3 regions of the Peribacillus sp. TH27 genome follow, and region 2 is predicted to be linked to each of the others. Evidence: a T-box and tRNA genes for the amino acid it is inferred to sense, from the RefSeq annotation. Region 2 holds a T-box; the other regions hold tRNA genes.
The links. A T-box is a leader RNA that pairs with one kind of tRNA and senses whether it is charged. The one in region 2 lies ahead of thrS (threonine--tRNA ligase), so its partner is inferred to be a tRNA-Thr.
Positions count from the first base shown of each region.

Region 1: it encodes a tRNA-Thr, which carries the amino acid that the T-box ahead of thrS (threonine--tRNA ligase) is inferred to sense. The anticodon was not compared.
Region 3: it encodes a tRNA-Thr, which carries the amino acid that the T-box ahead of thrS (threonine--tRNA ligase) is inferred to sense. The anticodon was not compared.

Region 1 covers NZ_JAEKEV010000002.1:2,309,295-2,318,799, reverse strand. The annotation lists rRNA gene JFU24_RS12690 (16S ribosomal RNA) at 1-668, shown strand, start outside; rRNA gene JFU24_RS12685 (23S ribosomal RNA) at 844-3,777, shown strand; rRNA gene rrf (5S ribosomal RNA) at 3,894-4,009, shown strand; tRNA gene JFU24_RS12675 (tRNA-Asn) at 4,019-4,093, shown strand; tRNA gene JFU24_RS12670 (tRNA-Ser) at 4,099-4,190, shown strand; tRNA gene JFU24_RS12665 (tRNA-Glu) at 4,200-4,274, shown strand; tRNA gene JFU24_RS12660 (tRNA-Val) at 4,289-4,364, shown strand; tRNA gene JFU24_RS12655 (tRNA-Met) at 4,455-4,528, shown strand; tRNA gene JFU24_RS12650 (tRNA-Asp) at 4,534-4,609, shown strand; tRNA gene JFU24_RS12645 (tRNA-Phe) at 4,622-4,697, shown strand; tRNA gene JFU24_RS12640 (tRNA-Thr) at 4,705-4,780, shown strand; tRNA gene JFU24_RS12635 (tRNA-Tyr) at 4,796-4,879, shown strand; tRNA gene JFU24_RS12630 (tRNA-Trp) at 4,890-4,963, shown strand; tRNA gene JFU24_RS12625 (tRNA-His) at 4,981-5,056, shown strand; tRNA gene JFU24_RS12620 (tRNA-Gln) at 5,095-5,169, shown strand; tRNA gene JFU24_RS12615 (tRNA-Gly) at 5,173-5,247, shown strand; tRNA gene JFU24_RS12610 (tRNA-Cys) at 5,256-5,329, shown strand; tRNA gene JFU24_RS12605 (tRNA-Leu) at 5,338-5,418, shown strand; gene JFU24_RS12600 (hypothetical protein) at 5,830-6,168, shown strand; gene JFU24_RS12595 (hypothetical protein) at 6,208-6,507, opposite strand; gene JFU24_RS12590 (hypothetical protein) at 6,599-6,802, opposite strand; gene JFU24_RS12585 (hypothetical protein) at 7,395-7,685, opposite strand; gene JFU24_RS12580 (hypothetical protein) at 8,196-8,612, shown strand; gene glsA (glutaminase A) at 9,216-9,505, shown strand, end outside.
Region 2 covers NZ_JAEKEV010000002.1:4,257,149-4,266,653, forward strand. The annotation lists gene JFU24_RS21875 (amino acid permease) at 1-880, shown strand, start outside; T-box leader at 1,315-1,537, shown strand; T-box leader at 1,568-1,788, shown strand; T-box leader at 1,819-2,041, shown strand; gene thrS (threonine--tRNA ligase) at 2,102-4,009, shown strand; gene JFU24_RS21885 (ribonuclease J) at 4,200-5,873, opposite strand; gene JFU24_RS21890 (hypothetical protein) at 6,299-6,955, shown strand; gene JFU24_RS21895 (sulfite exporter TauE/SafE family protein) at 7,232-7,957, shown strand; gene JFU24_RS21900 (hypothetical protein) at 8,109-8,789, shown strand.
Region 3 covers NZ_JAEKEV010000002.1:3,777,329-3,786,833, forward strand. The annotation lists gene JFU24_RS19545 (MgtC/SapB family protein) at 1-476, opposite strand, end outside; gene JFU24_RS19550 (DMT family transporter) at 621-1,526, shown strand; gene JFU24_RS19555 (hypothetical protein) at 1,561-1,746, opposite strand; rRNA gene JFU24_RS19560 (16S ribosomal RNA) at 2,201-3,752, shown strand; rRNA gene JFU24_RS19565 (23S ribosomal RNA) at 3,928-6,862, shown strand; rRNA gene rrf (5S ribosomal RNA) at 6,979-7,094, shown strand; tRNA gene JFU24_RS19575 (tRNA-Val) at 7,107-7,182, shown strand; tRNA gene JFU24_RS19580 (tRNA-Thr) at 7,194-7,269, shown strand; tRNA gene JFU24_RS19585 (tRNA-Lys) at 7,290-7,365, shown strand; tRNA gene JFU24_RS19590 (tRNA-Leu) at 7,375-7,456, shown strand; tRNA gene JFU24_RS19595 (tRNA-Gly) at 7,465-7,539, shown strand; tRNA gene JFU24_RS19600 (tRNA-Leu) at 7,552-7,640, shown strand; tRNA gene JFU24_RS19605 (tRNA-Arg) at 7,650-7,726, shown strand; tRNA gene JFU24_RS19610 (tRNA-Pro) at 7,736-7,812, shown strand; tRNA gene JFU24_RS19615 (tRNA-Ala) at 7,830-7,905, shown strand; tRNA gene JFU24_RS19620 (tRNA-Met) at 7,932-8,008, shown strand; tRNA gene JFU24_RS19625 (tRNA-Ile) at 8,019-8,095, shown strand; tRNA gene JFU24_RS19630 (tRNA-Ser) at 8,114-8,206, shown strand; tRNA gene JFU24_RS19635 (tRNA-Met) at 8,311-8,384, shown strand; tRNA gene JFU24_RS19640 (tRNA-Asp) at 8,391-8,466, shown strand; tRNA gene JFU24_RS19645 (tRNA-Phe) at 8,489-8,564, shown strand; tRNA gene JFU24_RS19650 (tRNA-His) at 8,582-8,657, shown strand; tRNA gene JFU24_RS19655 (tRNA-Gly) at 8,662-8,735, shown strand; tRNA gene JFU24_RS19660 (tRNA-Ile) at 8,742-8,818, shown strand; tRNA gene JFU24_RS19665 (tRNA-Asn) at 8,831-8,905, shown strand; tRNA gene JFU24_RS19670 (tRNA-Ser) at 8,907-8,997, shown strand; tRNA gene JFU24_RS19675 (tRNA-Glu) at 9,001-9,072, shown strand; gene JFU24_RS19680 (TraR/DksA C4-type zinc finger protein) at 9,113-9,505, opposite strand, start outside.

The DNA of each region.
Region 1 (9,505 bases), 1.9 Mb from region 2:
CTCCGCCTGGGGAGTACGGCCGCAAGGCTGAAACTCAAAGGAATTGACGGGGGCCCGCACAAGCGGTGGAGCATGTGGTTTAATTCGAAGCAACGCGAAGAACCTTACCAGGTCTTGACATCCTCTGACAACCCTAGAGATAGGGCGTTCCCCTTCGGGGGACAGAGTGACAGGTGGTGCATGGTTGTCGTCAGCTCGTGTCGTGAGATGTTGGGTTAAGTCCCGCAACGAGCGCAACCCTTGATCTTAGTTGCCAGCATTCAGTTGGGCACTCTAAGGTGACTGCCGGTGACAAACCGGAGGAAGGTGGGGATGACGTCAAATCATCATGCCCCTTATGACCTGGGCTACACACGTGCTACAATGGATGGTACAAAGGGCTGCAAACCTGCGAAGGTAAGCGAATCCCATAAAGCCATTCTCAGTTCGGATTGTAGGCTGCAACTCGCCTACATGAAGCCGGAATCGCTAGTAATCGCGGATCAGCATGCCGCGGTGAATACGTTCCCGGGCCTTGTACACACCGCCCGTCACACCACGAGAGTTTGTAACACCCGAAGTCGGTGAGGTAACCTTTATGGAGCCAGCCGCCTAAGGTGGGACAGATGATTGGGGTGAAGTCGTAACAAGGTAGCCGTATCGGAAGGTGCGGCTGGATCACCTCCTTTCTAAGGATAAATACGAGAGCGCTTTTGTTTTGTTCAGTTTTGAATGAGTAATTCATTCAGATACGAAAGACATCATCACGTTGTGATGGGATTCTTTCTACTTTGTTCCTTGAAAACTAGATAATAGATAGAAGGCAATTAATTTTTTCAAAGCATCAGTAAGATCTTTTTTAACGGTTAAGTTAGAAAGGGCGCACGGTGGATGCCTTGGCACTAGGAGCCGATGAAGGACGGGACTAACACCGATATGCTTCGGGGAGCTGTAAGTAAGCTTTGATCCGGAGATTTCCGAATGGGGAAACCCACTGTTCGTAATGGAACAGTATCTTTACCTGAATACATAGGGTACTGAAGGCAGACCCGGGGAACTGAAACATCTAAGTACCCGGAGGAAGAGAAAGCAAATGCGATTTCCTGAGTAGCGGCGAGCGAAACGGAATTAGCCCAAACCAAGAGGCTTGCCTCTTGGGGTTGTAGGACACTCAACATGGAGTTACAAAGGAACGGGGTAAATGAAGTGATCTGGAAAGGTCCGTCAAAGAAGGTAAAAACCCTGTAGTTGAAACTTCGTTCCCTCCTGAGTGGATCCTGAGTACGGCGGGACACGAGAAATCCCGTCGGAAGCAGGGAGGACCATCTCCCAAGGCTAAATACTACCTAGTGACCGATAGTGAACCAGTACCGTGAGGGAAAGGTGAAAAGCACCCCGGAAGGGGAGTGAAATAGATCCTGAAACCGTGTGCCTACAAGTAGTCAAAGCCCGTTAATGGGTAATGGCGTGCCTTTTGTAGAATGAACCGGCGAGTTACGATTTCATGCGAGGTTAAGTTGATAAGACGGAGCCGCGACTGAAAGCGAGTCTGAATAGGGCGAATGAGTATGAGGTCGTAGACCCGAAACCAGGTGATCTACCCATGTCCAGGGTGAAGTTCAGGTAACACTGAATGGAGGCCCGAACCCACGCACGTTGAAAAGTGCGGGGATGAGGTGTGGGTAGCGGAGAAATTCCAATCGAACCTGGAGATAGCTGGTTCTCTCCGAAATAGCTTTAGGGCTAGCCTCAAGATGAGAGTATTGGAGGTAGAGCACTGATTGGACTAGGGGCCCCCAACGGGTTACCGAATTCAGTCAAACTCCGAATGCCAAATACTTATTCTTGGGAGTCAGACTGCGAGTGATAAGATCCGTAGTCGAAAGGGAAACAGCCCAGACCACCAGCTAAGGTCCCAAAGTATACGTTAAGTGGAAAAGGATGTGGAGTTGCTTAGACAACCAGGATGTTGGCTCAGAAGCAGCCATCATTTAAAGAGTGCGTAATAGCTCACTGGTCGAGTGACTCCGCGCCGAAAATGTACCGGGGCTAAACGTATCACCGAAGCTGTGGATTGACACCGTATGGTGTCGATGGTAGGAGAGCGTTCTAAGGGCGTTGAAGTCAGACCGGAAGGACTGGTGGAGCGCTTAGAAGTGAGAATGCCGGTATGAGTAGCGAAAGAAGGGTGAGAATCCCTTCCACCGAATGCCTAAGGTTTCCTGAGGAAGGCTCGTCCGCTCAGGGTTAGTCGGGACCTAAGCCGAGGCCGAAAGGCGTAGGCGATGGACAACAGGTTGATATTCCTGTACCACCTATACATCGTTTGAACGATGGGGGGACGCAGAAGGATAGGGTAAGCGCGCTGTTGGATATGCGCGTCCAAGCAGTTAGGCCGGAAACGAGGCAAATCCCGTTTCCATTAAGGCGGAGCTGTGATGGCGAGGGAAATATAGTACCGAAGTTCCTGATTCCACGCCGCCAAGAAAAGCCTCTAGTGAGATGTAAGGTGCCCGTACCGCAAACCGACACAGGTAGGCGAGGAGAGAATCCTAAGGTGTGCGAGAGAACTCTCGTTAAGGAACTCGGCAAAATGACCCCGTAACTTCGGGAGAAGGGGTGCTTTTTAGGGTGAATAGCCCGGAAAAGCCGCAGTGAATAGGCCCAGGCGACTGTTTAGCAAAAACACAGGTCTCTGCGAAGCCGCAAGGCGAAGTATAGGGGCTGACACCTGCCCGGTGCTGGAAGGTTAAGGGGAGAGGTTAGCGCAAGCGAAGCTTTGAACCGAAGCCCCAGTAAACGGCGGCCGTAACTATAACGGTCCTAAGGTAGCGAAATTCCTTGTCGGGTAAGTTCCGACCCGCACGAAAGGTGTAACGATCTGGGCACTGTCTCAACGAGAGACTCGGTGAAATTATAGTACCTGTGAAGATGCAGGTTACCCGCGACAGGACGGAAAGACCCCGTGGAGCTTTACTGCAGCCTGATATTGAATTTTGGTACAGCTTGTACAGGATAGGTAGGAGCCTGAGAAGCCGGAGCGCTAGCTTCGGTGGAGGCGTTGGTGGGATACTACCCTGGCTGTATTGAAATTCTAACCCGCGCCCCTTATCGGGGTGGGAGACAGTGTCAGGTGGGCAGTTTGACTGGGGCGGTCGCCTCCTAAAGAGTAACGGAGGCGCCCAAAGGTTCCCTCAGAATGGTTGGAAATCATTCGTAGAGTGTAAAGGCACAAGGGAGCTTGACTGCGAGACCTACAAGTCGAGCAGGGACGAAAGTCGGGCTTAGTGATCCGGTGGTTCCGCATGGAAGGGCCATCGCTCAACGGATAAAAGCTACCCCGGGGATAACAGGCTTATCTCCCCCAAGAGTCCACATCGACGGGGAGGTTTGGCACCTCGATGTCGGCTCATCGCATCCTGGGGCTGTAGTCGGTCCCAAGGGTTGGGCTGTTCGCCCATTAAAGCGGTACGCGAGCTGGGTTCAGAACGTCGTGAGACAGTTCGGTCCCTATCCGTCGCGGGCGCAGGAAATTTGAGAGGAGCTGTCCTTAGTACGAGAGGACCGGGATGGACGCACCGCTGGTGTACCAGTTGTCTTGCCAAAGGCATAGCTGGGTAGCTACGTGCGGACGGGATAAGTGCTGAAAGCATCTAAGCATGAAGCCCCCCTCGAGATGAGATTTCCCATAGCGCAAGCTAGTAAGATCCCTGAAAGATGATCAGGTTGATAGGTCAGAGGTGGAAGCGTGGCGACATGTGGAGCTGACTGATACTAATAGATCGAGGACTTAACCACGCTTTAAAAAATGAAATACCTTCTTATTATCTAGTTTTGAAGGAATGAAAATTTCTTCTTGCATTTTCTCAAAAAGACGTTATAATAATATATGTCTTGAAAAAATGTTAATAATGTTTGGTGACGATAGCGAAGAGGTCACACCCGTTCCCATTCCGAACACGGCAGTTAAGCTCTTCAGCGCCGATGGTAGTTGGGGGTTTCCCCCTGTGAGAGTAGGACGTCGCCAAGCTTATATCGTTCCGCAGTAGCTCAGTGGTAGAGCATTCGGCTGTTAACCGAACGGTCGTAGGTTCGAGTCCTACCTGCGGAGCCATTATTGGAGAGCTGTCCGAGTGGCCGAAGGAGCACGATTGGAAATCGTGTAGACGGGTAACCCTGTCTCAAGGGTTCAAATCCCTTGCTCTCCGCCATTTACAACTGGCCCGTTGGTCAAGCGGTTAAGACACCGCCCTTTCACGGCGGTAACACGGGTTCGAATCCCGTACGGGTCACCATTCCGAAAACATATGGAGGATTAGCTCAGCTGGGAGAGCATCTGCCTTACAAGCAGAGGGTCGGCGGTTCGATCCCGTCATCCTCCACCATTTTTTAAAAAGCAACAAGTTGTTTCTATATATCAGATATAATGAAACTGTTAACACGAAAACTTGATGCAATAGCAGCATTATTAACGTCGCGGGGTGGAGCAGTCCGGTAGCTCGTCGGGCTCATAACCCGAAGGTCGCAGGTTCAAATCCTGTCCCCGCAATCTATGGTCCCGTGGTGTAGCGGTTAACATGCCTGCCTGTCACGCAGGAGATCGCGGGTTCGATTCCCGTCGGGACCGCCATTTTTATTGTTTGGCTCAGTAGCTCAGTCGGTAGAGCAAAGGACTGAAAATCCTTGTGTCGGCGGTTCGATTCCGTCCTGAGCCACCATTGTAGTGCCGGTGTAGCTCAACTGGTAGAGCAACTGACTTGTAATCAGTAGGTTGGGGGTTCAAGTCCTCTTGCCGGCACCAGTAACATCCATATGCGGAGGGGTAGCGAAGTGGCTAAACGCGGCGGACTGTAAATCCGCTCCTTCGGGTTCGGCAGTTCGAATCTGCCCCCCTCCACCATTTTATTTATAGGGGTATAGTTTAAAGGTAGAACAGAGGTCTCCAAAACCTCCAGTGTGGGTTCGAGTCCTACTACCCCTGCCAATTTTAATTTTATAATGGCGATTGTGGCGAAGTGGTTAACGCACCTGATTGTGGTTCAGGCATTCGTGGGTTCGATTCCCATCAGTCGCCCCATTTTTTAATAAATGATGGTATAATAAGTATAACGTTAATGGGCTATAGCCAAGCGGTAAGGCAACGGATTTTGATTCCGTCATGCGAAGGTTCGATCCCTTCTAGCCCAGCCATTCGCGAAAGTAGTTCAGTGGTAGAATACAACCTTGCCAAGGTTGGGGTCGCGGGTTCGAATCCCGTCTTTCGCTCCAAAAACGTTGGCGGCATAGCCAAGCGGTAAGGCAGAGGTCTGCAAAACCTTTACCACCGGTTCGATTCCGGTTGCCGCCTCCAACAAAAATGCCGGTGTGGCGGAATTGGCAGACGCGCACGACTCAAAATCGTGTTCCTCTGGAGTGCCGGTTCGACCCCGGCCACCGGTATCACCAATAGCGAAGAAAAGCTATTACTTCAAGCTTCACACTTAATTGTGTGAAGCTTTTTTGTGTTTATCACGCACTACAGAATATGTACAAATATTGTGCGGGGTAGTGTGCGATGAGTAAAGGAGGAAATTTACTATAGGAAGATGAATTAAGAATTGTTACAAAAACTACTTACGTTAAATCTGATGAATTGGAGTTTAAATTATTCTTTGAAGACTGCCAATTAAGGAATCTTTGTCCTCATACTTTGAAATATTATCGAGAACAATTTAATGCGATTAAACGACCATTGGTAACAATGACAGAAAAGGATATTAAATTGCTGATATTAAATACCGTGAAGTTCGTCATTTACCGCGTTCTGGTGGTAAAATACAGTTGTAGTATTATGGGAAGAGAGGGGAAAATTTGAATAATATCGGTGAAGATTTTAAATTACGTGTTCATAGCAATCGTTGGGGCCATTATGACAATTACACTCTTATAAAAAAAGAAAATGGATGGACTGTTATTACTATGAAAATTCATGGTGACGAAGGCGATAAACACGGCAGTCCTGCTATTGAAAAAGCATTTGACAGAGAATCAATTTCATATCCAAACGATTTAGGATATTTCTTATCAGATATTTGGGATGCTTCAGAAACCAAAACTAAAGAAGAAGTTCAAAAATATTTCGATGAATTAGGAGAATGGATTTCTACCACTGAGAAAACGAAGCCTAATTTCGGAGCATTGCATTTATAAGTAAACAAAAAAGATGTGTCCAAATCGGGCACATTTTTTTTAGTATTCAACATTTTCTTCAATAATCGGATTTCCTTCTGCGTCAAGCAGCTCTGGTTCGTAGAGATCATAATTGAATGTTTTCTGTTCCTCTAAATATTTTATTTTTTGGTATTCTTCTTTACTCATGCCCTCCCAAATATTTGGCCTGTGTTCGACATGCCCTATCTTGTAATACTTAATATCTACTTCTGGCTCTGTGAAAGCTTTGTTGAAAAGTATAATTCCGAAAGTGAATATCATGAGTATGATGGTCAAAATGGAGCCAGCTATTTTGATTTTGTTTAGAAATTTTTTCAATGGTGGGGTTATTCCTTTCTGTGTTCGGTAATTTCAGAACTGCATAACTCACAAGACTGGATGAGTTGATAAGAAACTTTTTCGTATCAACTCAACTGTATAAAAGCCGACTTTCCACGTTACGCAGCTCTCCAGATGAAACACTATCGGCAACAATTATTTGCAAGGTTCTCATAGCTGTCATTCGCTTGTCTGGATGCTTCATTTGAAGATGTTGTTGTATTGCTCGGAAAAGCTCATTATTTTCTGGTCGGTTGGCATTATAGATTTCTTGTAAACTCTTCGATTTCTCCATGGCTTCTCCTACTTTCCATCAAGTGTGCATCCGTGTGAAAGCATTCACCTTCATTTCTTATGCTATTAACATTGGGGTTAAATCGGTAAATTTGTAAGGGTGATGCTTGCTTTGAGATGCAGTTCTATACATTCGGTGGAAGTTTAAAACTTCTTTGGGTCGACCTTCTCCATAATATAATATTCGGTCATGACGGTGTATTCACCTCCATTTCAACATTATTTTAAATATTCTTGGGGATTTTACGTGCATATTAAATATGCAGGTACCTCGTGGCTATCGAGGCACCTACATATCATTGCAATAATTACAGGCTATTTCAACGGGGGTAACTTTGTTAGAGCTACTAGCATTTTGACGTTAGGGCCTGAGGTGTATATTACGCACATCAGCTTTTTACCCACTTTATACATTGTATATATGCCTTCTTGACCTTCATGAACAATTACTTCATTCAGATTTACACCGCTACATTATAGCGGTCAATTTGAGAGGCTCAGTGAACTAGCGGAACAATAGGTTACGAAAACTATTCGTACCCTAAAAATCATTATTGATATTAGAATCAGTTAATGGTAGTGGCCCGATGATTTCAGATTTCTATATTCATAGCATTGAGTTCTGCTTCCGTATAGCCAGAAGCGGATAGTGCTATTTCAATTTCTTCAGCAGCCTTATAATCAAATAATTTAAATTTAGACATTAAAGCGAAAGCATTTTGATCTTCAATTGCCAAGGCAACAGCTTCCACGTCTTGTAGTAACTTCAGGTCTTCAATGTAGAATTGAGCGGTTCGCATCGCTAAATACTCATTCAGTGTAGTTGAACTGTAGAAAAGTCTTGTTAAAGTAGCGATTGCGTTAGGAACGAAAATCTTATTCATAATTACCCCTCCAATATTCTCAATATTCTGTTATATTAATCACTACAAGTATGAGTCACCATAAAAATGTTGTCAATCTTTATCTGTTGAGCACTTTTACTTACCAGATGAATGTACATCTGTACTCAAATTGAGTAACTAGAAAATGTCGATAGACGCCTTTGCCAAAGGAAAGAAACGATTACAATGCTTTCACTTGAAATGATGGTGGAACAATATCAAGAAGAAATACAACCAATGATAGAAAGTTTTAAATTGAAATAAATAGAAGGAGGAAAGTATGGAAGAGTAATTAAAAGCAATCTCTTCCCTTTTAGGGGGTCTAGTAGGGGATTATTAACAATCTTCTCGTAGGACGTACACACCACTTCATTATTACATAGTAAATATTTCCTTTGTCTTTTAACTGTATGATTTTAATATCTAAACAGTTTATTATATTGATAAAGGAAGAATAACTTAAGCTAATACTATAATGAAATAAGTCTTTAAAAGGGAAGTGATAGTTAAATGCTTTATATAAGCGATATCGAAAAAATAATTAATAACACATTAAATGAGCACAATTTGGATATTATTTGTGAATTTGACAATAATCTAAGTGCACCTATGAGTTATAACGTATCGACCAATACTATAAAGTTTAATTATCTTCAAGTTAACGGTTATAAAGGAAAAGTTAGAATTAAAGAGACAGAGGAAGACTTTGTTAAAATTATTCTTTATCGTATTATTGGTTATTATTTAGATTTTAAGAAAAACAAACATGATTTAAGGATTATGATGTATGGTCACGAAGAGGAAAAAGAAAAGCTGAAATCTGAAATAGAAACTAATGCTTGGGATTATGGGAGAACATTAATACCTGAACAACTATTGGAGTCATATGATAAAGTCCGTGAGTTAGATAAAATGCTAATAAATTAATGTAATTAAATTGAGACCCGACTTTAAACTGAAAGCCACATCATTTTTAAGTATGTAATATTAGTTCCAGCAAACGTGAAGAGTCAAAAGAGCTTTTCCTCCCTTGTTCACTCTGGATTTCCCATTTTCAAGGCAACCTAGTAAGGTAGTAATGGAACAGGAACACTTATAAGGAAGCCTCCTTGGAGGGGCAACTGGTAGAATACTCTTTGGAGATTCGCTCTGGAGCTGGCTTTTTTGAGTGAGAAATTAAACTGATATCCAATAAGACAAGACCAAGAGAAAGAGGAGTTGTCTGAGAAAGCTTGACTAATAAATAAATAGAAAATGAAAAATGGGGTTTTTGAGATTACATAGCTCTCTATACGGTCCTCTCCTTTGTCATTATAAGTCAATCAGAACTATGTAACCGTTCCTCTATATCAGAAGCAATGCAAAGAGAGTGAATAGCCTCCTCCCACAATGAAGATAGTAGCTCCTGTAACTTTACTTCTTTTATTATCTGCTTCCTAGTTTTGCAAATAATAACTATGAAATATGGTAATAAATAATAACAACACTTCACAAGACAAATTTTCAAAGGGGCGGCAAATTGTGAACAATATGGGATGTCAATGCAGGTCCAATGAAGAATTACAGCAACTGGTTGATCAGGCAAAAAAATATACAAATAAGGGAAAAGTGGCGGACTATATACCGGCTCTTGAAAAGGCGAATCCTGAGGGCTTATCTGTGGCTATTTACTATCCTGACGGTAAAGGGTATTGTGCGGGGGATGTAAGTGGTAAAGTGACTCTGCAAAGCATATCAAAAGTTTTGACACTTGCTCTGGTATTAATGGAAAAAGGTGAGGAATATGTCTTTTCCTATGTAGGAAAAGAACCCACCGGTGA
Region 2 (9,505 bases):
CATGGGCGAGGCTCCTTTCAAGGGAGGATTTTTATCGATCATTAGTATCTTTCTTATCGCTGGATTTTCTTTTCAAGGTACAGAACTAGTTGGTATTGCTGCTGGCGAAAGTGAGAATCCTGAAAAAAATGTTCCGAATGCGATTCGACAAGTATTTTGGCGCATCTTATTGTTTTACATCGGAGCCATTTTGATACTCGGGCTGTTAATTCCATATACGAGTCCAAGTTTATTAGGTGGGGATGTAGAAAATATTTCTGTAAGCCCTTTCACTCTCGTTTTTGAACGGGCAGGATTTGCTTTCGCTGCTTCTGTCATGAATGCTGTTGTTTTGACATCATTACTTTCTGCAGGGAACTCGGGGCTTTATGCATCAACTCGGATGTTATGGTCGATGGCAAAAGATAATCAGGCTCCAAAGTTTCTAGCTAAAGTTAACAGAAGGGGAATCCCGATGAATGCCTTGATTCTCACGGCAATAATTGGAGGACTAGCTTTTTTAACATCTGTTTTTGGGGATCATGTGTTTACATGGCTATTAAATGCTTCAGGATTAACGGGATTTATCGCTTGGATTGGAATTGCCGTAAGCCATTATCGTTTTAGACGTGCGTACGTAGCACAGGGCGGTGACTTAAATGAGTTAAAATACAAAGCAAAATGGTTCCCATTCGGTCCGATTCTTTCATTTTTTCTATGTATAGTTGTCATTGCAGGGCAGAATTACGAGGCGTTTCTAAGCGGCAGTATTGACTGGTATGGGGTCGCAGTCTCCTATATTGGTTTACCAATTTTTTTAGCGATATGGTTAGGGTACAAGGTTTTTCATAAGACAAAGGTAATTTCATTGAAAGATTGTCATTTTGAGAAATCAGCATAGGAAACGTAAACTGAATTTCAAAGTCAGTATCGTAACGAGCATTGTGAATGTTATCATTCATGATGCTTTTTTATCGTTGTTGCACTTATCGTTTTATTCGTCGTTGCCATTACTTATTAATTAAGAAATTGCTTACGATTTCTAACAAAAAGAATAGTAATCAATTAGATATTGAAAACAGATTTGATAGAGTTGAAGATGAATTGAATTCGATGAATAAAGGGAAGTAATGATTAATTAAAATAGGAAGAAAAATGGTTTGATAATCTTTTAAAATACACATAGTATAAAATCTTTTATTTCTATTGTACGAATGCCAGTTTTTTGCGCAGGAAGTCGCTTTTTATAATTTTTTTGATAAAAGAATAATAAGATGTTGTCACTTATGGAAATTTATTGTAATATATATAACAATATAATGACCTAATGAATTTAAAAAAGCCATGATAAGGACATGAATTATTTTTACGGTTTTCAGAGAGGGAAGGGTAGCTGTGAACTTCCTGGCTTAGGGAAATGATTTACCGCCTTTGAGCTATATCAGTGAACGATAGTAACTGATATCGTCTAAGCTACGTTACAGCTCCAGAGCCATAAGTTGTATCTTACTTATGGGAAATTGGGTGGAACCACGAGTAAAACGCACTCGTCCCTTGTATAGGGATGAGTGCGTTTTTTTTATATGAAATTGTTGCCATGATAAGGACATGAATCATTTTTACGGTCTTCAGAGAGGGAAGGGTAGCTGTGAACTTCTTGGCTTAGGGAAATGATTTACCGCCTTTGAGCTATATCAGTGAACGATAGTAACTGATATCGTCTAAGCTACGTTACAGCTCCAGAGCCATGAGTAATCTTACTCATGGGAAATTGGGTGGAATCACGGGTATAACGCACTCGTCCCTTGTATAGGGATGGGTGCGTTTTTTTTATATAAAATTATTGCCATGATAAGGACATGAATCATTTTTACGGTCTTCAGAGAGGGAAGGGTAGCTGTGAACTTCCTGGCTTAGGGAAATGATTTACCGCCTTTGAGCTATATCAGTGAACGATAGTAACTGATATCGTCTAAGCTACGTTACAGCTCCAGAGCCATAAGTTGTATCTTACTTATGGGAAATTGGGTGGAACCACGAGTAAAACGCACTCGTCCCTTGTATAGGGATGAGTGTGTTTTTTTTATTACTAAAAAGGGGTGTATGTATTATGAGTGGAGATATGATTATGATTCAATTCCCGGATGGGAAACAAAAAGGGTATCTGAAAGGGATCACAGTGGAAAGTGTGGCAGAGTCCATCAGTTCCAGTTTAAGGAAAATGGCAGTTGTAGGGAAACTGGATAAACAACTGGTGGATCTGAGTTTCAAGCTGGATAAAGATGCCGAACTAGCGATTTTAACTCTTGATTCGGATGAAGGATTACATGTTTTACGTCATACATCAGCGCATGTTATGGCACAAGCAGTGAAGAGAATTTACGGTAATGTAAAATTAGGGATAGGACCAGTCATTGAAGACGGATTTTACTATGATTTTAAGCTGGATCATCCTTTGACTTCTGATGATTTACTGGCCATTGAAAAAGAGATGGAAAATATCATAAGTGAAAATTTGGAAATCAAAAGAGTCGAAGTTTCTTATGAAGAGGCAGAAAAGTTATTTGAGAGTAATGGGGAATCATTCAAGTTAGAAATAGTAAAGAACATCCCTAAAGATGAAAAACTGAGTCTATATAAACAAGGGGAATTTATCGATCTTTGCAGGGGGCCGCACCTTCCATCCACATCATTTGTAAAATCGTTCAAGTTAACTCATGTATCTGGAGCCTATTGGAGAGGGGACAGTCAAAATGAAGTTCTTCAACGGGTGTATGGCGTGGCTTTCAGCAAGAAAAAGGATTTACAGGGTCATTTGAAATTCTTAGAGGAAGCAGCCAAACGCAATCATCGTAAATTAGGGAAGCAGTTGGAGTTATTCATGTTTTCAGAGGAAGCCCCAGGAATGCCGTTTTATTTACCGAAAGGACAAATCATGCGAAATGAATTGGAAAAATTCTCGAGGGAGCTTCAGACTAGCGCTGATTACGACGAAGTTCGAACTCCTTTTATGATGAATCAACGGTTATGGGAACAATCGGGTCACTGGGATCATTACCATGAAAATATGTACTTTTCAGAAGTCGATCATACAAAATTTGCAATGAAGCCAATGAACTGTCCTGGTCATATGCTTATTTATAAAAACCATCTTTATTCATACAGAGATTTACCCATTCGTATGGCTGAGTTCGGTCAAGTTCACCGTCATGAGTATAGTGGCGCATTAAATGGAATGCTTCGGGTCCGTACATTTTGTCAGGATGATGCCCATATATTTGTTCGGGAGGATCAAATCGAAAGTGAAATTATACAAGTGTTTAATATGATTGACGAAGTCTATCGTACTTTTGGATTCGAGTATTCTGTGGAACTTTCGACTCGTCCAGAAGATTCATTAGGTGATGACTACCTTTGGGAAACTTCTGAATTAGCATTAAAAAATGTTCTGGAGAATATTGGGATTGATTACCACTTAAATGAAGGAGACGGTGCCTTTTATGGACCAAAGATTGATTTTCATATTAAAGATGCATTAAAACGAAGCCATCAATGTGGGACAATTCAACTTGATTTTCAAATGCCTGATAAATTTGATTTGACTTATATAGATGAAAATAATGATAAGGTTCGTCCGGTCGTCATTCATCGTGCGATTTTTGGATCCATTGATCGTTTCTTTGGAATCCTGATTGAACATTTTGCTGGTGCTTTTCCTGTATGGCTGGCCCCTACACAAGTGCAAATTATCCCTGTATCAAACGTTCATTTGGATTACTGTTTAAGGGTTCAAAAAGTACTAAAGAGTCTAGGAGTAAGAGTGAAAATTGACGATCGAAATGAAAAGTTAGGGTACAAAATCAGAGAATCACAGATGGGGAAAATCCCATACATGCTTGTACTTGGAGATAAAGAAGTGAAAGAAGATGCAGTAAATGTACGGAAATACGGGGAGCAAGAATCTGAAAGTATTTCATTTATTGGTTTTCAAAACAAAATTGTGCAACAAATAAAGGAACGTAGCATTTAACAGAAGAGACATTTAAGGAAAATATGGGCTGTGGTTTTTGAAGGAGTTAGCGGATGGTAGAGGTATCTTTTTAACCAAATATCATAAAAACAGTTATGGTGGCAAAAGCAAGTAAATCAGAAACTTGATTGAAGAAATGGAACTCGACTATATGTAGTCGAGTTCCATTTTTGTGAGCTTTCGATTGACGCTAAATTTCAATGATTATTGGAAGGATCATTGGTTTCTTCTTCGTTTGGTTATAGAGATATTGTCCTATTTCCTTCTTAATAGTTTGTTTAATGATATTCCAACGGTATATTTTATCACTTTGTAATTCGTTGACTGTTTTCGTGACAAGGCGATTTACCTGTCTAAGGAGATCTTCGGAATTTTGAATATATACAAATCCACGGGAAATGGTATCCGGTCCTGACACTATTTTTCTTTCCGTTTTGCTTAGTGTTATGACAATTACGAGCATCCCATCCTCAGAAAGCTGCTTTCGGTCCCGGAGTACGATCTCTCCTACATCGCCAACGCCCATACCGTCAACAAAGGTATTGCCAGCAGGAACTTTTCTGGTTTGAAGGGCGACCGAGTTATCAATATCCACGACATCGCCATTATTGATAACGAAAATATTGTCCTTCTCTACCCCGACAGACTCAGCTAATATTCGATGTTGGTGCAACATCCTATATTCACCGTGAATGGGTATGAAATACTTAGGCTTCATCAGGGTAAGCATGAGTTTTAACTCTTCCTGGTAGGCATGTCCAGAAACATGCATGCCTGTTACACTTCCTGATCCGTAAATGACTTTTGCCCCCAGCTGAAACAAGTTGTCGATGATACGTGAAACATCCCGTTCATTTCCGGGGATTGGAGTGGAGGCAAGAATCACTGTATCATCAGGTAATATACTCATATCGCGATAATTCGAACTGGAAAGGCGAGACAGGGCAGCAAACGGCTCCCCTTGACTTCCCGTACATAAAACCGCGACTCTTTCAGGAGCATAGTTATCGACTTCATGTGCTTGGATCAGCATCCCATCAGGAATATCGAGGTACCCACGCTCCATGGCAACAGATACGACGTTAACCATACTTCGTCCTAATAAGGCGAGTTTTCGGTTTGTCTTCCGGCAAGCGTTCACAACTTGTTGGACGCGATTAACATTTGAAGCAAAGGTAGATAGAAAAACTTTCTGTTTAGCCTGCATAAAGGCCTCTTCAATATGGCTACCAACAAGATGCTCTGAAGGACTTGAGCCAGGGCGTTCAGCATTAGTACTTTCAGATAATAAAACCAAGACACCTTCACTCCCGATTCTGGCCATTTTATGAATATCAGGATATTGCTTATTCATAGGAGTTAAATCAAATTTGAAGTCCCCTGTGTGAACCACTGTACCTTCTGGGGTATGTATGGTGACTCCTAGACAGTCGGGTATACTATGATTAGTTTTGAAAAAATCTAGATTTAAATTACCAAATTTAATCTTTGAATCAGAGTCAATCTGAATTAATTCAGTATCACCCAATAGTCTATGTTCTATTAATTTTAATTCAATTAAACCAAGTGTTAAACGTGTGGCATATATGGGTACATTTATTTTTTTTAAGATGTAGGGGATACCCCCTATATGATCTTCATGCCCATGAGTCACAATTAAAGCGCGGATATTATTTATATTTTCCTGCAGAAATGTAATATCAGGAATAATTAAATCAACTCCTAATAAACTTTCATCTGGAAACTTTGCACCACAGTCGATAATAATAATATCGTTTGAATATTGGATCACATACATGTTTTTACCGATTTCATTTACTCCGCCTAAAGCTAATATGGACAAAGCATTATCTTTCGTACTCATTTTTAGGCCCTCCTTTTATAGCAATAATGGTTAGTCTTTCCTTATGTATCCCGTATAATTACTGAGAATTGTTTTGTGAGGGAATTTAGGATTATGCTCCATTTTTAAAGTAGGGGACAAAATAGGCCTATTCATAAAATGACGAATAAATACAATGCATATAAACAACAAAAACAGATGGCTAGCTAAATCAGTTATTCCATCGAAACAGAAAATTAGCTTTTAGTCTACGATCTGTTAAGAAATGGCTTATTGAAGAATTTGTTGGAATGCCATAGACATGTTGAATCGCGGAGGAAAATTTCACTTCAAAAAGGGTTGCTTCGGCAACTTTTTTCGTATGCATCTGAAGAGACCTTTTGGGTATAAGGTTTGTTATAATAAGTTGAATCGTGTTGGAAAAGTTATAGAAATGAGGAAAAGATTTGAAAAAGGTATCACTTGTTATATTTTCTATTTTATTATTATTAGGGCTATTGGGTTGTGAAGCTGAGAACAAGAAAGCCAATTCTGAAGAAAAAACAGTCAAAGAAGATGAGGAAAAATCAATCAAAGAAGATGAAGAAGTTAAATCACTTTATACGATCGACAGTTATATGAAGTCAGTAGAAGAAAACCTTGAAGCAAAATCGGAAACATTAATCAGAAAAATGCAGGAGTTACATAAATACACCATTTACTCTAAAGTGGAATTATTGGATTTTGTAGCATTTGTAGATGACCCTTCAGAGTTTGACTTATCCATTACTATGTTCTCAATGGATAGACAAGCTAATGAAGTCTTTAACGAGGGTACGGATTCTACTATCTTTGCAGGCAGTCTGGATATGATTGGAAATGTAAGATACACCCACCTGTTAGGTAATCAAACAGATGACTTTTGGGATTTCTACGAAAACAATGAAGAAGAACTTAACCTTGCAGAAAAACAAGCGTTTGCTACTTGGGTCGCAGATTGCTGGAAAAAAGCAGATGGACAATCAATCACATTGCCAGCCTACTTTTCTCTTCACGATGATTATGAATCCTTTGATTTAAAGAAAAATCAATGGGTTACAGATGATGAGAAATGGTCTTATTGATACATAAAAGGAAGGGCCTTCAATTATGAAGGTCTTTCTTGTTCATACATCGGTTACAAATACCAAAGTAAGCATGCCTAAAGAATTGCACTATATAATGAAACTTTAGTTTTAAGATGTTAATTCAAATTGGGTTTGGGTTTATTGTTCCCCTCTAATTAAGATACATATATTGTAAGCTATTACCTAACGAGAGGGTATATGAAATTAGAAGAGAAAAAGAAAAAGTACAGCAAAGAAAAGAAGAGATAATTTTTAAAATAGGGGGTTTGTACTTTGGGGACTGCACTAATTTTCATATGCATTGTATTGGTGGCTTCTATACTGCAATCAAGTACAGGTTTTGGTTTTTCCATAATGGCGACACCTTTCTTACTAATGTTATTCCAACCGCAAGAAGCCATACAAATAAATATTATTTTATCTTTAGTTATTTCAATATCATTAATTTTGAAGATACGAAATGACATTGATTTTATACTATTAAAAAGATTTATATTAGGAAGTATAGTTGGCGTACCATTGGGTGTTTTAATCTTTGTTTCAATTAACATTAATGCTTTAAAATTAGGGATTAGCATACTACTTTTAATATTAACATTGTTACTGATAGGCAATTTTAGGGTTAAACCAACACAATTTAGGGATTTCATAGTTGGCGGGATATCAGGTGTTTTAACGACAAGTATCGGTATGCCTGGCCCTCCGTTATTGCTTTACTTTACAGGAACAGATACTGAAAAAGGAAAGTTAAGAGCAACTACCTTAGCATTTTATCTCTTTATTTATTTCATCAGTCTCATAACCCAAATAATCTTTACTGGAACCAACAAAGTAATATGGGAATCAAGTCTTTATGCAATTCCAATTGTATTTCTGGGTTTGTATATAGGTCAAATTATTTTCAAACGGCTAAACCAAAGGGTATTTAGAATATTTACATATATCCTTTTAATTTTTACAGGGATTTATCTTTTACTGGAAAGTTTAAAAGCGTTATAGAAGTAGGCGTCCTTATTTTTATACTAAATTTCAACTGGTAGAGTGATCGACACTTTTTTTATACATATGAGTTTGACAGGATTTTCCGATGTATAACAGCGAATATAATTAAGCGTAGTTTGTTCAGAGGAAGATAAAGAGGAGGGTTATGTTGACATCAAAACAAGAATTAGCTGTAATGAACAATGTTGTCTGGTGCGGAATTATAAGTAAACTTCATGGATGTCGAATTAGGAGTGGAAATAACCTCTGGGGTTTGGATAAAAAAGCTCCGACCTATTATCCCGATGTCATTACATTGAGTAATGATGTATGTAACGATGAATTCTTTAATTTTATAGAGGACTCACAAGCAGAGTTTATTAAAGACAGTTTTTCATCCTTAAAACTAGGAGATAACTTTGAACTTTTATATGAAGCCAGTTGGATTTACCATAAACCTGCAATTGTTGAAGATGTTGAAAAGGCAGCATACAGGAGAATCATCTCAGAAGAGGAACTTCAGTGCTGGACATCGGTTTCCGGTTTAAACGGCATTCTGTTACCGGATATCTTATTTCAGCCTGATGTTGTTGTATATGCAAAAGAAGGAGATGAAATAACTGCTGGTTTTATTGCTAATGGCAGTGGAGACACGATTGGCGTATCAAATGTTTTTTCCTCTGGAAATGCTGCTGCATCCATATGGAGAGATATTGTTCATGTAATCAGTCAAAATCATGTAGGCAAGCATTTAGTCGGTTATGAGCAGGATGAAAATCTTAGTGCAGCAGTGGCAGCGGGGTGGGAAAATGTTGGGTATCTGAGTGTATGGAGAAAACGGAATTTATAGCAAGTGGGTTACAGATGATGAAAACTGGTTTTAGTGATATCCACAACTGACCATTTTCCTTCACATGAATGCACAATTTCTGCACATGCAAAACACCTCCGATTTTTCGACCGTGGCCAGGAACAATTCAACCTTTAGAGAGATAATTCGTCCGTGGCCAGGAATAATTCGACCTTCAGAGAGATAATTCGTCCGTGGCCAGGAATAATACGACCTTCAGAGAGATAATTCGTCCGTGGCCAGGAATAATACGACCTTCAGAGAGATAATTCGTCCGTGGCCAGGAACAATTCAACCTTCAGAGAGATAATTCGTCCGTGGCCAGGAATAATACGACCTTCTGAGAGATAATTCGTCCGTGGCCAGGAATAATACGACCTTCTGAGAGATAATTCGTCCGTGGTCAGGAATAATACGACCTTCAGAGAGATAATTCGTCCGTGGTCAGGAATAATACGACCTTCAGAGAGATAATTCGACCGTGGCCAGGAATAATACGACCTTCAGAGAGATAATTCGTCCGTGGCCAGGAATAATACGACCTTCAGAGAGATAATTCGTCCGTGGCCAGGAATAATACGACTTTCAGAGAGATTAATCGTCCGTGGTCAGGAATAATTCGACCTTCAGAGAGATAATTCGACCGTGGCCAGGAATAATACGACCTTCTGAGAGATAATTCGTCCGTGGCCAGGAATAATACGACCTTTAGAGAG
Region 3 (9,505 bases), 480 kb from region 2:
TTTTGCCGTAATTTCATCGGGCCAAGCCAGGTGACGACTACGGGTACCAATTCGACACTGATGATTAATAGAATGACTCCGGCAATTGCTTCGAGAAAGAATCCAGCTCCGACAGCAATCCCAATTCCGGCTGCTCCCCAAATTATGGCAGCGGTGGTTAAACCGGAGATGCTGTTATTGTCACGGCGGAGAATAACGCCGGCCCCGATAAAGCCGACGCCAGAAACAATCTGTGCGGCAAGACGTAAGGGATCCATTGTGATATTTACATCGTCACTTCCGGGGAATTTATAAGCTGACTCCATGGAAACAATCGTTAATAAACAGCTGACGATGGAAATAACCAAGCTTGTTTTTAATCCAACGGGTTTTCGTTTCATTTCTCGCTCTAGCCCGATAATTAATCCAAGGAGAGCTGAGATCCCCAGCTTAATAAGTATTTGCAGTTCTGATTGAGGATCGAATGTCCATTCCATAATGTTCACCACTTCCGAAAGAGTATCGAGAATTATATGATTTGGTGCAATATACCCGTTTTTTCAAATAACTCACTCTAATAATTTTACCATAGTAAAATAGAGTACAATGATAGGTAATTCAACATGAAAAGAGGAACAAGAATGCAAATACCTAAAATAAATCCCTATTTTGCATTGGCGATAGGTGTGGCATCCGTTTCATTTTCGGCCATACTTGTTAAATTAGCATCTGCTCCATCAGGTGTTATAGCCTTTTATCGTTTATTATTTACTGTTCTGCTTATGTTGCCGGTTTTCATAATAAAATACCGCCATGAACTTAAATTCATTGAGAAAAAGGACTGGTTGTGTTCGATTGCGGCAGGTGTGTTCCTAGCTTTTCATTTTATATTATGGTTTGAATCGCTCAATTACACGTCGGTTGCGAGTTCAACTGTGCTTGTCACCCTTCAGCCGTTATTTGCGTTTGCAGGGGCTTACTTGTTTTTTAAAGAACGATTTTCAATGAAGGCAATATTAAGCGGGATCATCGCGATAGCGGGCAGTCTTGTCATCAGCTGGGGAGATTTTAGAATCAGCGGTATGGCGCTTTGGGGAGACATTCTTTCCCTTGTTGCTTGTGCGTTAGTAACTGGTTATTTACTATTTGGTCAAAATGTTAGAAAGCGTATCTCTTCTATAACATACACATTCGTCGTGTATGCAATTAGTGCATTTACATTGTTTTTCTACGTTGTCCTTAAGGGAGAGCCAATGGGACCATATCCTACTGTCGACTGGATTTATTTCGTTTTGCTTGCTATTTTCCCGACTCTATTAGGGCATTCATTATTCAACTGGTCATTGAAGTGGTTAAGTACTTCAACAATCTCTATGGGAATCTTACTGGAACCGATTGGAGCGACAATTCTAGCTTACTTCATTCTTGGTGAACCCATACTCTGGACGCAAATCCTAGGAGGTACCATCATATTGGCCGGCTTGATGATATTCCTAAAGGATGAAAAGAAAAGTAAGGTGCAGAAAAAAGAAGCAGTCTCCATATAAAAGCAGTAAGTCGAACCCGACTTACTGCTTTTATTTAATAGGGATAAAACAAATAGGTAATCCGAGTGAAGATCAAGGCAAATGTAAAGCTAAACAAAAACGTTGTACCATTCACTTTCCCTTTTTCCCTACTGAACTTTATGGCTTCATAATAAGCAGTGCTAAATAAGTAAAGAGCCATGCTGTAAGAAATGAGTAGTGCGATTAATGATAGATTCATTGCTTCACCTCAAAGAAAGAAGATATCTTTATATGTCTATTTGGGTTTAAGGAGAAATATGCGAGTTAATTCAGCTGAAGCGGCGGACTGTGTTTAAGAGGTAGGGGGGCTTGATGCATTCGAAAAAGAGTTATTCTAGAAAGGAATATATAGAAGGAGAATGAAAAAACACTTTTTTGAAAAAAAGTTTTGAAAAACATATTGCAAACATTATTTGTACATGGTATATTATTTCTTGTCGCTAAGACAACAACTTAAACAGCTCAACAAACTGTTAAAACTTTTTAAAAAAAGTTGTTGACGAAACGTGACACAATGTGTTACATTATAGGAGTCGCTTCTGAGAGAAACGACAACAAATTGCTCTTTGAAAACTGAACAAAACAAAGCGCCAATGTTAATTTTTAAGTGAGCACACACTATCAAAAAAAGCAAAATGAGCAAGTCAAACATTTCTTCGGAGAGTTTGATCCTGGCTCAGGACGAACGCTGGTGGCGTGCCTAATACATGCAAGTCGAGCGGATCGATGGGAGCTTGCTCCCTGAGATTAGCGGCGGACGGGTGAGTAACACGTGGGCAACCTGCCTATAAGACTGGGATAACTTCGGGAAACCGGAGCTAATACCGGATACGTTCTTTTCTCGCATGAGAGAAGATGGAAAGACGGTTTTGCTGTCACTTATAGATGGGCCCGCGGCGCATTAGCTAGTTGGTGAGGTAATGGCTCACCAAGGCGACGATGCGTAGCCGACCTGAGAGGGTGATCGGCCACACTGGGACTGAGACACGGCCCAGACTCCTACGGGAGGCAGCAGTAGGGAATCTTCCGCAATGGACGAAAGTCTGACGGAGCAACGCCGCGTGAACGAAGAAGGCCTTCGGGTCGTAAAGTTCTGTTGTTAGGGAAGAACAAGTACCAGAGTAACTGCTGGTACCTTGACGGTACCTAACCAGAAAGCCACGGCTAACTACGTGCCAGCAGCCGCGGTAATACGTAGGTGGCAAGCGTTGTCCGGAATTATTGGGCGTAAAGCGCGCGCAGGTGGTTCCTTAAGTCTGATGTGAAAGCCCACGGCTCAACCGTGGAGGGTCATTGGAAACTGGGGAACTTGAGTGCAGAAGAGGAAAGTGGAATTCCAAGTGTAGCGGTGAAATGCGTAGAGATTTGGAGGAACACCAGTGGCGAAGGCGACTTTCTGGTCTGTAACTGACACTGAGGCGCGAAAGCGTGGGGAGCAAACAGGATTAGATACCCTGGTAGTCCACGCCGTAAACGATGAGTGCTAAGTGTTAGAGGGTTTCCGCCCTTTAGTGCTCGCAGCCTAACGCATTAAGCACTCCGCCTGGGGAGTACGGCCGCAAGGCTGAAACTCAAAGGAATTGACGGGGGCCCGCACAAGCGGTGGAGCATGTGGTTTAATTCGAAGCAACGCGAAGAACCTTACCAGGTCTTGACATCCTCTGACAACCCTAGAGATAGGGCGTTCCCCTTCGGGGGACAGAGTGACAGGTGGTGCATGGTTGTCGTCAGCTCGTGTCGTGAGATGTTGGGTTAAGTCCCGCAACGAGCGCAACCCTTGATCTTAGTTGCCAGCATTCAGTTGGGCACTCTAAGGTGACTGCCGGTGACAAACCGGAGGAAGGTGGGGATGACGTCAAATCATCATGCCCCTTATGACCTGGGCTACACACGTGCTACAATGGATGGTACAAAGGGTCGCAAACCTGCGAAGGTAAGCGAATCCCATAAAGCCATTCTCAGTTCGGATTGTAGGCTGCAACTCGCCTACATGAAGCCGGAATCGCTAGTAATCGCGGATCAGCATGCCGCGGTGAATACGTTCCCGGGCCTTGTACACACCGCCCGTCACACCACGAGAGTTTGTAACACCCGAAGTCGGTGAGGTAACCTTTATGGAGCCAGCCGCCTAAGGTGGGACAGATGATTGGGGTGAAGTCGTAACAAGGTAGCCGTATCGGAAGGTGCGGCTGGATCACCTCCTTTCTAAGGATAAATACGAGAGCGCTTTTGTTTTGTTCAGTTTTGAATGAGTAATTCATTCAGATACGAAAGACATCATCACGTTGTGATGGGATTCTTTCTACTTTGTTCCTTGAAAACTAGATAATAGATAGAAGGCAATTAATTTTTTCAAAGCATCAGTAAGATCTTTTTTAACGGTTAAGTTAGAAAGGGCGCACGGTGGATGCCTTGGCACTAGGAGCCGATGAAGGACGGGACTAACACCGATATGCTTCGGGGAGCTGTAAGTAAGCTTTGATCCGGAGATTTCCGAATGGGGAAACCCACTGTTCGTAATGGAACAGTATCTTTACCTGAATACATAGGGTACTGAAGGCAGACCCGGGGAACTGAAACATCTAAGTACCCGGAGGAAGAGAAAGCAAATGCGATTTCCTGAGTAGCGGCGAGCGAAACGGAATTAGCCCAAACCAAGAGGCTTGCCTCTTGGGGTTGTAGGACACTCAACATGGAGTTACAAAGGAACGGGGTAAATGAAGTGATCTGGAAAGGTCCGTCAAAGAAGGTAAAAACCCTGTAGTTGAAACTTCGTTCCCTCCTGAGTGGATCCTGAGTACGGCGGGACACGAGAAATCCCGTCGGAAGCAGGGAGGACCATCTCCCAAGGCTAAATACTACCTAGTGACCGATAGTGAACCAGTACCGTGAGGGAAAGGTGAAAAGCACCCCGGAAGGGGAGTGAAATAGATCCTGAAACCGTGTGCCTACAAGTAGTCAAAGCCCGTTAATGGGTAATGGCGTGCCTTTTGTAGAATGAACCGGCGAGTTACGATTTCATGCGAGGTTAAGTTGATAAGACGGAGCCGCAGCTGAAAGCGAGTCTGAATAGGGCGAATGAGTATGAGGTCGTAGACCCGAAACCAGGTGATCTACCCATGTCCAGGGTGAAGTTCAGGTAACACTGAATGGAGGCCCGAACCCACGCACGTTGAAAAGTGCGGGGATGAGGTGTGGGTAGCGGAGAAATTCCAATCGAACCTGGAGATAGCTGGTTCTCTCCGAAATAGCTTTAGGGCTAGCCTCAAGATGAGAGTATTGGAGGTAGAGCACTGATTGGACTAGGGGCCCCCAACGGGTTACCGAATTCAGTCAAACTCCGAATGCCAAATACTTATTCTTGGGAGTCAGACTGCGAGTGATAAGATCCGTAGTCGAAAGGGAAACAGCCCAGACCACCAGCTAAGGTCCCAAAGTATACGTTAAGTGGAAAAGGATGTGGAGTTGCTTAGACAACCAGGATGTTGGCTCAGAAGCAGCCATCATTTAAAGAGTGCGTAATAGCTCACTGGTCGAGTGACTCCGCGCCGAAAATGTACCGGGGCTAAACGTATCACCGAAGCTGTGGATTGACACCGTATGGTGTCGATGGTAGGAGAGCGTTCTAAGGGCGTTGAAGTCAGACCGGAAGGACTGGTGGAGCGCTTAGAAGTGAGAATGCCGGTATGAGTAGCGAAAGAAGGGTGAGAATCCCTTCCACCGAATGCCTAAGGTTTCCTGAGGAAGGCTCGTCCGCTCAGGGTTAGTCGGGACCTAAGCCGAGGCCGAAAGGCGTAGGCGATGGACAACAGGTTGATATTCCTGTACCACCTATACATCGTTTGAACGATGGGGGGACGCAGAAGGATAGGGTAAGCGCGCTGTTGGATATGCGCGTCCAAGCAGTTAGGCCGGAAACGAGGCAAATCCCGTTTCCATTAAGGCGGAGCTGTGATGGCGAGGGAAATATAGTACCGAAGTTCCTGATTCCACAGCCGCCAAGAAAAGCCTCTAGTGAGATGTAAGGTGCCCGTACCGCAAACCGACACAGGTAGGCGAGGAGAGAATCCTAAGGTGTGCGAGAGAACTCTCGTTAAGGAACTCGGCAAAATGACCCCGTAACTTCGGGAGAAGGGGTGCTTTTTAGGGTGAATAGCCCGGAAAAGCCGCAGTGAATAGGCCCAGGCGACTGTTTAGCAAAAACACAGGTCTCTGCGAAGCCGCAAGGCGAAGTATAGGGGCTGACACCTGCCCGGTGCTGGAAGGTTAAGGGGAGAGGTTAGCGCAAGCGAAGCTTTGAACCGAAGCCCCAGTAAACGGCGGCCGTAACTATAACGGTCCTAAGGTAGCGAAATTCCTTGTCGGGTAAGTTCCGACCCGCACGAAAGGTGTAACGATCTGGGCACTGTCTCAACGAGAGACTCGGTGAAATTATAGTACCTGTGAAGATGCAGGTTACCCGCGACAGGACGGAAAGACCCCGTGGAGCTTTACTGCAGCCTGATATTGAATTTTGGTACAGCTTGTACAGGATAGGTAGGAGCCTGAGAAGCCGGAGCGCTAGCTTCGGTGGAGGCGTTGGTGGGATACTACCCTGGCTGTATTGAAATTCTAACCCGCGCCCCTTATCGGGGTGGGAGACAGTGTCAGGTGGGCAGTTTGACTGGGGCGGTCGCCTCCTAAAGAGTAACGGAGGCGCCCAAAGGTTCCCTCAGAATGGTTGGAAATCATTCGTAGAGTGTAAAGGCACAAGGGAGCTTGACTGCGAGACCTACAAGTCGAGCAGGGACGAAAGTCGGGCTTAGTGATCCGGTGGTTCCGCATGGAAGGGCCATCGCTCAACGGATAAAAGCTACCCCGGGGATAACAGGCTTATCTCCCCCAAGAGTCCACATCGACGGGGAGGTTTGGCACCTCGATGTCGGCTCATCGCATCCTGGGGCTGTAGTCGGTCCCAAGGGTTGGGCTGTTCGCCCATTAAAGCGGTACGCGAGCTGGGTTCAGAACGTCGTGAGACAGTTCGGTCCCTATCCGTCGCGGGCGCAGGAAATTTGAGAGGAGCTGTCCTTAGTACGAGAGGACCGGGATGGACGCACCGCTGGTGTACCAGTTGTCTTGCCAAAGGCATAGCTGGGTAGCTACGTGCGGACGGGATAAGTGCTGAAAGCATCTAAGCATGAAGCCCCCCTCGAGATGAGATTTCCCATAGCGCAAGCTAGTAAGATCCCTGAAAGATGATCAGGTTGATAGGTCAGAGGTGGAAGCGTGGCGACATGTGGAGCTGACTGATACTAATAGATCGAGGACTTAACCACGCTTTAAAAAATGAAATACCTTCTTATTATCTAGTTTTGAAGGAATGAAAATTTCTTCTTGCATTTTTTCAAAAAGACGTTATAATAATAAATGTCTTAAAAAAATGTTAACATTGTTTGGTGGCGATAGCGAAGAGGTCACACCCGTTCCCATTCCGAACACGGCAGTTAAGCTCTTCAGCGCCGATGGTAGTTGGGGGTTTCCCCCTGTGAGAGTAGGACGCCGCCAAGCAGTTACACATATGGAGGATTAGCTCAGCTGGGAGAGCATCTGCCTTACAAGCAGAGGGTCGGCGGTTCGATCCCGTCATCCTCCACCATTTTTACACCTGCCGGTGTAGCTCAACTGGTAGAGCAACTGACTTGTAATCAGTAGGTTGGGGGTTCAAGTCCTCTTGCCGGCACCATCTTTTATTATTAAACGTACGAGCCATTAGCTCAGTTGGTAGAGCATCTGACTTTTAATCAGAGGGTCGAAGGTTCGAATCCTTCATGGCTCACCATTATATTATGCGGGTGTGGCGGAATTGGCAGACGCACCAGACTTAGGATCTGGCGCCGCAAGGCGTGGGGGTTCAAGTCCCTTCACCCGCATCTTTCATGCGGAAGTAGTTCAGTGGTAGAATACAACCTTGCCAAGGTTGGGGTCGCGGGTTCGAATCCCGTCTTCCGCTCCACTTTTCGTATGTGCCGGGGTGGCGGAACTGGCAGACGCACAGGACTTAAAATCCTGCGGTAGGTGACTACCGTACCGGTTCGATTCCGGTCCTCGGCACCATCTTAATATGCGCCCGTAGCTCAATTGGATAGAGCATCTGACTACGAATCAGAAGGTTGTAGGTTCGACTCCCGCCGGGCGCACCATGTTTTTTGCGGGAAGTAGCTCAGCTTGGTAGAGCACTTGGTTTGGGACCAAGGGGTCGCAGGTTCGAATCCTGTCTTCCCGACCACGTGATTTCTAATGAATGGGGCCTTAGCTCAGCTGGGAGAGCGCCTGCCTTGCACGCAGGAGGTCAGCGGTTCGATCCCGCTAGGCTCCACCATTTTTCATCAAAACTTATATTATATTGGCGGTGTAGCTCAGCTGGCTAGAGCGTACGGTTCATACCCGTGAGGTCGGGGGTTCGATCCCCTCCGCCGCTACCAATAAATATAAGGACCTTTAGCTCAGCTGGTTAGAGCAGACGGCTCATAACCGTCCGGTCGTAGGTTCGAGTCCTACAAGGTCCACCATGTAATTTTTTTAGCCACGGAGGTATACCCAAGTTCGGCTGAAGGGATCGGTCTTGAAAACCGACAGGGGAGTCAAATCCCGCGGGGGTTCGAATCCCTCTACCTCCTCCATTTCTTTAAAAGCAGCAAGTTGTTTTGAAACAACCTTTACATAGAGGAAGCGGAAGAAACAATTTACACGAAAACTTGATGCGAGATCGTTTCATTATTACCGTCGCGGGGTGGAGCAGTCCGGTAGCTCGTCGGGCTCATAACCCGAAGGTCGCAGGTTCAAATCCTGTCCCCGCAATTATTAGGTCCCGTGGTGTAGCGGTTAACATGCCTGCCTGTCACGCAGGAGATCGCGGGTTCGATTCCCGTCGGGACCGCCATTATAAAATTTAATACAAATGTGGCTCAGTAGCTCAGTCGGTAGAGCAAAGGACTGAAAATCCTTGTGTCGGCGGTTCGATTCCGTCCTGAGCCACCATTATTTCAAAAATTACGGCGATTGTGGCGAAGTGGTTAACGCACCTGATTGTGGTTCAGGCATTCGTGGGTTCGATTCCCATCAGTCGCCCCATTTCGCGGGTGTAGTTTAGTGGTAAAACCTCAGCCTTCCAAGCTGATGATGAGGGTTCGATTCCCTTCACCCGCTCCAATTTATGGGCCTATAGCTCAGCTGGTTAGAGCGCACGCCTGATAAGCGTGAGGTCGATGGTTCGAGTCCATTTAGGCCCACCATATTCATATTGTTCCGCAGTAGCTCAGTGGTAGAGCATTCGGCTGTTAACCGAACGGTCGTAGGTTCGAGTCCTACCTGCGGAGCCATGGGGAAGTACTCAAGAGGCTGAAGAGGCGCCCCTGCTAAGGGTGTAGGTCGCGTGAGCGGCGCGAGGGTTCAAATCCCTCCTTCTCCGCCATTTGGCCCGTTGGTCAAGCGGTTAAGACACCGCCCTTTCACGGCGGTAACACGGGTTCGAATCCCGTACGGGTCATAAAAAAGAAGCATACATTCTGTATGCTTCTTTTTTTTATTTATTTCTCTTCATTGATATAACTATCTTTTTGTTTATAAGGAATGTCTCCAAGCTGAGATTCAACGTTTTCTTCATCTAATGTATCTTCATAGTTCTTTTGCTTTTTATTCGGGATACCCCTTATTTTTTTTCCTTCGATATCATTTGCTACAAATCCTTCATAGTCTTCAGGAAATCCATCGGTTTCATCTTCTGTTTTATAAAGATTATTATAGCTGTCATGATCGCCCGTGTAATCCGCAGGTGTTTCAGATGTACCAAATTTGGCTACTTCGCCAAAGCTATCTTCTTTATCTACTATTTCACTTCCATGACGGTTTTCAAAATTATTTCCCTTTGATGGAATCAGTACGTCTTCTTCAACTGGTCGATCTTGTATAGTCGGTCGTTC